Linked DNA regions of Thermochromatium tepidum ATCC 43061. The protein of the gene in region 2 binds, or shares a complex with, the protein of the main gene of each other region. Links are inferred from orthologs where the notes say so. Each region holds a gene or a part of one and is shown on either strand. Other genes may lie near its edges. The genes, in order: E6P07_RS08665, sdhA and E6P07_RS08660.

Region 1 (2,784 bases), 640 kb from region 2 along the record:
CGAGATCGCGCACCCCGGCGGCAGCCATCGCCTGACAGAGCGTCAGCGTACCCTGGACATTGTTGTCGTAATACTCCAGTGGATGCGCGACCGACTCACTCACCGCCTTGAGTCCGGCGCAATGGATCACGGCATCGAACCGGCCCTGGCTGAAGATCTCGTCGAGCGTCTCACGATCGCGCAGATCGGCCTCGAAGAAGCCCAGCGCCCGTCCTGTAATCGCGCCGACTCGGCGCAGTGATTCCTCCTGGCTGTTGCAGAGATTGTCGAGCGCGACCACATGGACTCCCGCCTGGAGCAGCTCCACACAGATATGGCTGCCGATGTAGCCCGCCCCACCCGTCACCAGAACTCGCATGGTCGTTGCTTTCCCGCGGTTCGCTGATTCAGTCTTCAGGCCGTCTCGACAGGCTCGCCCACGAGTCGCAGACGCCAACGCAGACGGCGCAAGGTCTCGGCGTCGAGCGAATCCGGACCGAGCACCAAAACAACCCGCCTTAGACGTCCGAGCACGAATACCAATGAGACGCCCCAGGGGCTCACGAAGGTCGCCGGTGAGAGCCGCACCTCAATCTCGTGCCCGGAAACGAGCTGCAGGGTCCAGGAGCCATCCGGGTGCCAGGTTGCGCCTCGGATCGAATGGGGCGCACGCCTGAGTACCTCGGTCCACAGCGTGCGCCAAGCATCAAACAACACAACCAGGACCAGCGGCCCGCCCAGTCGCCAGTCGAGCGATAAGGCCGCGATCACCGCTAGAGACAGAACCGGTGTCGCCAGGGCTAAAACGAGGAGCCGTAGCGAAACGCGCGGGAACAGGATCAGCGGCGGATAGACTCGATGGCTGTCCATACCGTCAGCCGGGGCGCGGCGATGCGCTCGCAACGGTGAGGATCCGCGCCACCAGTGCACGCAGCTGCGGCTCGGACGGCTCGGAGCGCCCCATGAACCAGTCGCTTAGCTGAGGATCCGGCTGGCCGAGCAATGCGACGAAGTCCCGGCGTTCGGCGGCGGACAGTTGGGCATAGCCGAGATCGAGGAAACGCTCGAGCAGATGATCCAGCTCCAGCATCCCGCGCCGACACTGCCAGCGCAGACGCTGAAGATCGGGCGGTTCATCGGTTGGACACTGTCTTGAATGGGCGAGGGCAAACACCTAAAACCCCTTTTCGAGCATCAGTTCCTTGATGCGTCCAATGGCGCGGGTCGGGTTGAGCCCCTTGGGGCAGACCTCGACGCAGTTCATGATGCTATGACAGCGGAAGAGTTTGTATGGCCCCTCCAGGGCATCGAGCCGCTCTTCGGTCGCCTGATCCCGGCTGTCGGCCAGGAAGCGCCACGCCTGCAACAACGCCGCCGGCCCGTGGAATTTGTCTGGATTCCACCAGAAGGACGGACAGGCGGTGGAACAGCTCCCACAGAGGATGCACTCATAGAGACCATCGAGCCGGTCGCGATCGGCTGGGGTCTGCAAGATCTCCTGCTCGGGCAGTGGATCCTTGCGCACCAGATAGGGCTTGACCGCACGATATTGCTCATAGAACTGGGTCATGTCGACGACCAGATCGCGAATGACCGGGCGCCCCGGCAGGGGGCGTATCCGGATCGGCGTCTTGAGTTCGCTGATCGGGGTGATGCAGGCCAGTACGTTGCGACCATTGGCGTTGACCGCGTCCGATCCACAGACCCCCTCACCGCAGGAATGCCGGAAGCTGAAGGACTCGTCCTGTCGTTTTACCTCCAGCAGGGCGTCGCGCAACATCATGCCCTGGAAGGTCTTGACCTCGTAGTCCTGCATCCGGGGGCGCTGGTCGACATCCGGACTGTAGCGATAGACGCTGATTCTCATCGTCGATACTCGAAAGGGCGGGCGGGGGCCGCATCCGTATTAACCCGAGCTGATTAAGGGCCGGGTTAATCAGTAGTCAGTCCCAGCTCAGCGTGCCACCGGTCTGATACTCGGTGACCCTGCTCTCGAAGAAGTTCTTTTCCTTCTTCAGATCCAAAACCTCAGACATCCAAGGGAAGGGGTTGGTCGCCCCCGGATACTGCTCGGGGAGCCCGATCTGGATACAGCGGCGATTGGCGATGAATCGAAGATACTCCTCGAACATCTGGGCATTGAGCCCGAGCACCCCACGCGGCATGGTGTCCTGGGCGTAGGCCGCCTCTAGCGCCACGGCCTCGCGGATCATGCCGACCAATTCCTGCCGGAACTCGGGCGTCCAAAGGTGCGGATTCTCGATCTTGATCTGATTGATCACATCGATGCCAAAGTTCATGTGCATCGACTCGTCGCGCAGGATGTACTGGAACTGCTCGGCGGTGCCGGTCATCTTGTTGCGCCGGCCCAGGCTGAGGATCTGCACGAAGCCGACATAGAAGAAGATCCCCTCGAAGATGACATAGAAGGCGACCAGCTCGCGCAGGAGCCGCCGGTCATTCTCCGGGGTGCCGGTCTTGAAATGGGGGTCGGCCAGGGACTGGGTGAAGGGCAGCGCCCATTCGGCCTTGCGCGCCACCGAGGGGACCTCACGGTACATATTGAAGATCTCGCCCTCGTCGAGCCCCAGGCTCTCGACCACATACTGATAGGCGTGGGTGTGTAGCGCCTCCTCGAATGCCTGACGCAGCAGATACTGGCGGCACTCGGGGTTGGTGATGTGGCGATAGACCGCGAGCACCAGGTTGTTGGCGACCAGGGAGTCGGCGGTCGAGAAGAAGCCCAGGTTGCGCTTGACGATGAGGCGCTCGTCCTCGGTCAGCCCATGTGGATCCTTCCAGAGC
Region 2 (3,126 bases):
GATGGTCAGTTGTCGCTGCGAACGCCTCTAAGCAAATCCAACGCGAATCACAGTGCGCATTAGGCTATGATCAGGCAACAGCGACGCCTCGTGGCGCCGACTTGCCTCCAGCACGGAAGCCATCCCCAGGCGCGCCCGCCCTTCACTACCAATCCAGACTGGGTTTGACATGTTAAAAAACTGGTCCGACGTCTACTCGATCGGCATCGCCGAGATCGACGAACAACACCGCCGCTTCTTTGAGGCCGCCCACCGTTTGTACGAGGGCATCCTCGATCGCGAAGGCCGCGCCGCTGTGGTCGAGGCGATCTCCTTTATGCGCGACTACGCCAACCGACACTTCCAGACCGAGGAGGTCTTCATGCGCGAGCACGATTACCCCGGGCTTAAGGACCATTTGCGCCAGCACGCCGCCTTCTTCCGCTGTCTCGACGAACTGGAGAACGATCTCATGATCTTCGGCCCCAGTCAGGATTTGGCCGAGCGTGCGCTCGACATTACCCAAGACTGGCTCATCGAGCATATCTCTGATGAGGATATGCTGTACTCACTGCATGTGAAGGCGGAGCGTTCGGGCGCGACGCCTGCCTGACCAGAGGTGTCCGGCATAAATTACACAAAAACACAGAATCTGGATAGGGCTCGGTCAGAATACCTGACCGAGCCCCTCCCAGATCACCCGGCACGCGGGTCCGCACCAGGCGGTTCGAGACATTGCGGTCATGATAGATTTGGCCGGCGGGATGGCCCAGTAAAGACATGCCACCCTCCGTGCGGAAGTGGAGTTGAAGCAGGACACCAGCGTCGTTCCTGTTCGAGCAGGATGTCAGGGCTTGTCGCCCAGCGCGGTCAGTACACCCGCTCCCTCGGCGGGAAGGCGTCGACGGTCAGGGGTTTGGTGCGCACCGGCTTGTAGTCCATGCGCTCACCGTCGCGGTAATAGAGGCTGTGCTTGAGCCAGGTCTGATCATCGCGTTTGGGGTAATCGGGCCTTGAGTGTGCACCGCGGCTCTCGCGGCGGTGGAGGGCAGAGACGGCGATCGCCAGGCCCACGTCGACCATGTTCTCCAGCTCCAGCGCCTCGATGCGCGCCGTGTTGAAGACCCTGGAGTGGTCGGTCAGACGCACCTCGGCCAGCTCGGCGCGCAGCTCACGCAGACGCGCGACGCCCGCGGTCATGACCTCCTCGGTGCGAAAGACGCCGGCGTGATCCTCCATGCATTTACGGAATTCGGCGCGCAGCTCCTGCACCCGCCTCCCCTTCCCCCGCTGCTCCCAACGCGCCAGACGTGCCCTGGACTGCTCCAGGCTCGCCGGATCCGTGGGGCGCGGATAGGGGTTGTCGCGGATGAACTCGATGATGTCCCTGCCCGCCGCGCGTCCAAAGACCAGGATATCGAGCAGCGAGTTGCCGCCAAGCCGATTGGCGCCATGGACCGAGGCGCAGGCGCACTCACCCGCCGCATAGAGCCCGGGCACCACCTCTTCCGAGCCCTGTCCCGCGGGCATGACCACACGCCCGAAACGATCGGTCGGGATCCCGCCCATGACATAGTGCGCGGTCGGGAACACCGGGATCGGCTCCACGACCGGATCGACCCCGGCGAAGATCCGGCTCAGCTCGCGGATGCCCGGAAGTCGCTTGGCAATGACGGATTCGCCGAGATGATCGAGCTTGAGCAGCACATGATCGCCATGCTCGCCGCAGCCGCGCCCCTCCTTGACCTCGGTGACGATGGCGCGCGAGACCAGGTCGCGGCTCGCCAGATCCTTGGCGTGCGGCGCATAGCGTTCCATAAAGCGCTCGCCGTGCTTGTTGATCAGATAGCCGCCCTCGCCGCGCGCCCCCTCGGTGATCAGCATCCCCTTGCCGGCGATACCGGTCGGATGGAACTGGAAGAACTCCATGTCCATCAGCGGGATGCCGGCACGCAGGGCCATGGCGCAGCCGTCTCCGGTATTGATATGGGCATTGGAGGTGGTGCGGAAGACCTGACCACAGCCGCCGGTGGCCAGCAGCGTCGCCTTGGACTCGATCAAGAGCAGCTCGCCGGTCTCGATCTCCAGCACCAGGGCGCCGCAGATGCTGCCCTCGGCGTCGCGTACCAGATCGATGGCGAAGAACTCATCGAAGAAGTGGGTGCAGGCGCGGATGTTCTGCTGATACAGGGTATGCAGGATGGCATGTCCAGTGCGGTCCGCCGCCGCGCAGGTGCGCGCCGCCTGCTCGCCGCCGAAGTTCTGGCTCTGACCGCCGAACGGGCGTTGATAGATCTTGCCGTTGTCCAGCCGCGAGAAGGGCACGCCGGCATGTTCCAGCTCATAGACTGTAGGGATGGCCTCACGGCACATGAACTCGATGGCATCCTGGTCGCCCAGATAGTCCGAGCCCTTGACGGTATCGAACATATGCCAGTGCCAGGAATCGGGCAGCACATTGCCCAAGGCCGCATTCACCCCGCCTTGGGCGGCGACCGTGTGCGAACGGGTCGGGAACACCTTGGAGACGACGGCAACGCGCAGATCCGCACCGGCCAGCTGGAGCGCGGCATTCAATCCGGCCCCGCCGGCACCGATGATGAGGGCATCGAAATGACGTGTCGGAAAATTCATACTAGGACCTACCGCCCAAGACCGGCGGTGATGATCGCCTTCAGGAACCAAAGTCCGGAGGCGAGGATGATAAAGACGAAGCCCGTCATGAGCCCCAGACGCAGCCGGGTGGGATGCACATAATCGATCAGCACATTGCGAATGCCGACCCAGGCATGGATGAGCCCGAGGGGCACACCGAGCATCAACGCCATGGCGACCACTGGATGCGCCACCCAGGCCACCAGTTCGGCATGATCGGCGGGGGCGTCGAAGATAAACTTGAGCAGCAGATAACCGGTGAGAAAGGCCAGATAGATGGCCGTGGTGCGCTGCAACAGCCAGGCCATGAGTCCGGAGGCTTGACGGCTCATGGGTTCAGTCTCCCAGCAGGAACGACAGGATGATGGACAGCACCAGCAGCACGGGAGCGGCCTGGAGCGTGAGGCGGGCAGTCTGGCGTGACTGCGCACGGTCGAGGCCGACGCCGTAGTCCAGGAACAGATGACGGATCCCGGCCATCAGATGATGGAA
Region 3 (3,077 bases), 640 kb from region 2 along the record:
CTCACGAAAAAACAAAAAACCCACGACGCCGCTGCTTGGGGCGTTGAAGAAACGAAAGGGGCAGTGTCAAGGCCGTGCTCCGTATCCATCTGGATTCTGCGACTGCCAACGCCAGGTGTCGGCCACCATCCGCTCTAGGTCGTATGCCGCGCTCCAGCCCAGCTCATCGCGCGCGAGCGACGGATCGACATAACAGCAGGCGATGTCACCGGGCCGACGCTCGACGATGTCATAGGGGATTGGACGCCCGATTGCCCGCTCGAAGGCCGCGATCACCTCCAGCACACTGTAACCGCGCCCGGTCCCGAGATTGTAAGTGACCACGCCCGGTGATTCTTGCAGTTTGTGCAGGGCCGCCAGATGACCGCGCGCCAGGTCCACCACATGGATGTAATCGTACACCCCGGTCCCGTCCGGCGTCGGATAATCGCTGCCGAAGACGCGCAGACGCTGGAGCCGCCCGACCGCCACCTGAGCGATATAGGGCATGAGATTGTTCGGGATCCCGTTCGGATCCTCGCCGATGCGCCCGCTCTCGTGCGCCCCGACCGGATTGAAATAGCGCAGCCGCGCGATGTTCCAGCGCGGATCAGAGACAGACAGATCGCGCAGGATCTCCTCGATGAACAGCTTCGAGCGCCCATAGGGATGGGTCGGACCTAGGGGAAAATCCTCGCGAATCGGCACGGTCGCCGGTTCGCCATAGACGGTCGCCGAGGAACTGAAGACGAGATCGCGCACCCCGGCGGCAGCCATCGCCTGACAGAGCGTCAGCGTACCCTGGACATTGTTGTCGTAATACTCCAGTGGATGCGCGACCGACTCACTCACCGCCTTGAGTCCGGCGCAATGGATCACGGCATCGAACCGGCCCTGGCTGAAGATCTCGTCGAGCGTCTCACGATCGCGCAGATCGGCCTCGAAGAAGCCCAGCGCCCGTCCTGTAATCGCGCCGACTCGGCGCAGTGATTCCTCCTGGCTGTTGCAGAGATTGTCGAGCGCGACCACATGGACTCCCGCCTGGAGCAGCTCCACACAGATATGGCTGCCGATGTAGCCCGCCCCACCCGTCACCAGAACTCGCATGGTCGTTGCTTTCCCGCGGTTCGCTGATTCAGTCTTCAGGCCGTCTCGACAGGCTCGCCCACGAGTCGCAGACGCCAACGCAGACGGCGCAAGGTCTCGGCGTCGAGCGAATCCGGACCGAGCACCAAAACAACCCGCCTTAGACGTCCGAGCACGAATACCAATGAGACGCCCCAGGGGCTCACGAAGGTCGCCGGTGAGAGCCGCACCTCAATCTCGTGCCCGGAAACGAGCTGCAGGGTCCAGGAGCCATCCGGGTGCCAGGTTGCGCCTCGGATCGAATGGGGCGCACGCCTGAGTACCTCGGTCCACAGCGTGCGCCAAGCATCAAACAACACAACCAGGACCAGCGGCCCGCCCAGTCGCCAGTCGAGCGATAAGGCCGCGATCACCGCTAGAGACAGAACCGGTGTCGCCAGGGCTAAAACGAGGAGCCGTAGCGAAACGCGCGGGAACAGGATCAGCGGCGGATAGACTCGATGGCTGTCCATACCGTCAGCCGGGGCGCGGCGATGCGCTCGCAACGGTGAGGATCCGCGCCACCAGTGCACGCAGCTGCGGCTCGGACGGCTCGGAGCGCCCCATGAACCAGTCGCTTAGCTGAGGATCCGGCTGGCCGAGCAATGCGACGAAGTCCCGGCGTTCGGCGGCGGACAGTTGGGCATAGCCGAGATCGAGGAAACGCTCGAGCAGATGATCCAGCTCCAGCATCCCGCGCCGACACTGCCAGCGCAGACGCTGAAGATCGGGCGGTTCATCGGTTGGACACTGTCTTGAATGGGCGAGGGCAAACACCTAAAACCCCTTTTCGAGCATCAGTTCCTTGATGCGTCCAATGGCGCGGGTCGGGTTGAGCCCCTTGGGGCAGACCTCGACGCAGTTCATGATGCTATGACAGCGGAAGAGTTTGTATGGCCCCTCCAGGGCATCGAGCCGCTCTTCGGTCGCCTGATCCCGGCTGTCGGCCAGGAAGCGCCACGCCTGCAACAACGCCGCCGGCCCGTGGAATTTGTCTGGATTCCACCAGAAGGACGGACAGGCGGTGGAACAGCTCCCACAGAGGATGCACTCATAGAGACCATCGAGCCGGTCGCGATCGGCTGGGGTCTGCAAGATCTCCTGCTCGGGCAGTGGATCCTTGCGCACCAGATAGGGCTTGACCGCACGATATTGCTCATAGAACTGGGTCATGTCGACGACCAGATCGCGAATGACCGGGCGCCCCGGCAGGGGGCGTATCCGGATCGGCGTCTTGAGTTCGCTGATCGGGGTGATGCAGGCCAGTACGTTGCGACCATTGGCGTTGACCGCGTCCGATCCACAGACCCCCTCACCGCAGGAATGCCGGAAGCTGAAGGACTCGTCCTGTCGTTTTACCTCCAGCAGGGCGTCGCGCAACATCATGCCCTGGAAGGTCTTGACCTCGTAGTCCTGCATCCGGGGGCGCTGGTCGACATCCGGACTGTAGCGATAGACGCTGATTCTCATCGTCGATACTCGAAAGGGCGGGCGGGGGCCGCATCCGTATTAACCCGAGCTGATTAAGGGCCGGGTTAATCAGTAGTCAGTCCCAGCTCAGCGTGCCACCGGTCTGATACTCGGTGACCCTGCTCTCGAAGAAGTTCTTTTCCTTCTTCAGATCCAAAACCTCAGACATCCAAGGGAAGGGGTTGGTCGCCCCCGGATACTGCTCGGGGAGCCCGATCTGGATACAGCGGCGATTGGCGATGAATCGAAGATACTCCTCGAACATCTGGGCATTGAGCCCGAGCACCCCACGCGGCATGGTGTCCTGGGCGTAGGCCGCCTCTAGCGCCACGGCCTCGCGGATCATGCCGACCAATTCCTGCCGGAACTCGGGCGTCCAAAGGTGCGGATTCTCGATCTTGATCTGATTGATCACATCGATGCCAAAGTTCATGTGCATCGACTCGTCGCGCAGGATGTACTGGAACTGCTCGGCGGTGCCGGTCATCTTGTTGCGCCGGCCC

What was found.
Region 1: the proteins of sdhA (region 2) and E6P07_RS08665 are in contact, whole or in part, in a solved structure (PDB 1NEK), measured with the Escherichia coli proteins. The link is inferred for Thermochromatium tepidum ATCC 43061 from one-to-one orthologs.
Region 3: the proteins of sdhA (region 2) and E6P07_RS08660 are in contact, whole or in part, in a crystal structure (PDB 6C12), measured with the Escherichia coli proteins. The link is inferred for Thermochromatium tepidum ATCC 43061 from one-to-one orthologs.

The regions. Positions count from the first base shown.
Region 1 is NZ_CP039268.1:1,903,426-1,906,209, forward strand. It holds E6P07_RS08665 (succinate dehydrogenase iron-sulfur subunit), read right to left. Parts: upstream 1,847-2,784; coding sequence 1,154-1,846; downstream 1-1,153. Other genes in the region: galE (UDP-glucose 4-epimerase GalE), read right to left, coding at 1-358; E6P07_RS08655 (protein YgfX), read right to left, coding at 394-849; E6P07_RS08660 (FAD assembly factor SdhE), read right to left, coding at 854-1,153; E6P07_RS08670 (ribonucleotide-diphosphate reductase subunit beta), read right to left, coding at 1,923-2,784. UniProt on the Escherichia coli protein: Two distinct, membrane-bound, FAD-containing enzymes are responsible for the catalysis of fumarate and succinate interconversion; the fumarate reductase is used in anaerobic growth, and the succinate dehydrogenase is used in aerobic growth.
Region 2 is NZ_CP039268.1:1,258,903-1,262,028, reverse strand. Bases 232-3,126 are described here. They hold sdhA (succinate dehydrogenase flavoprotein subunit), read right to left. Parts: upstream 2,614-3,126; coding sequence 850-2,613; downstream 232-849. Other genes in these bases: sdhC (succinate dehydrogenase, cytochrome b556 subunit), read right to left, coding at 2,971-3,126; sdhD (succinate dehydrogenase, hydrophobic membrane anchor protein), read right to left, coding at 2,622-2,966; E6P07_RS05795 (bacteriohemerythrin), read left to right, coding at 232-592. Also shown: more of E6P07_RS05795, read left to right, coding at 170-231. UniProt on the Escherichia coli protein: Two distinct, membrane-bound, FAD-containing enzymes are responsible for the catalysis of fumarate and succinate interconversion; the fumarate reductase is used in anaerobic growth, and the succinate dehydrogenase is used in aerobic growth.
Region 3 is NZ_CP039268.1:1,902,698-1,905,774, forward strand. Bases 232-3,077 are described here. They hold E6P07_RS08660 (FAD assembly factor SdhE), read right to left. Parts: upstream 1,882-3,077; coding sequence 1,582-1,881; downstream 232-1,581. Other genes in these bases: galE (UDP-glucose 4-epimerase GalE), read right to left, coding at 232-1,086; E6P07_RS08655 (protein YgfX), read right to left, coding at 1,122-1,577; E6P07_RS08665 (succinate dehydrogenase iron-sulfur subunit), read right to left, coding at 1,882-2,574; E6P07_RS08670 (ribonucleotide-diphosphate reductase subunit beta), read right to left, coding at 2,651-3,077. Outside these bases: more of galE, read right to left, coding at 67-231. UniProt on the Escherichia coli protein: An FAD assembly protein, which accelerates covalent attachment of the cofactor into other proteins.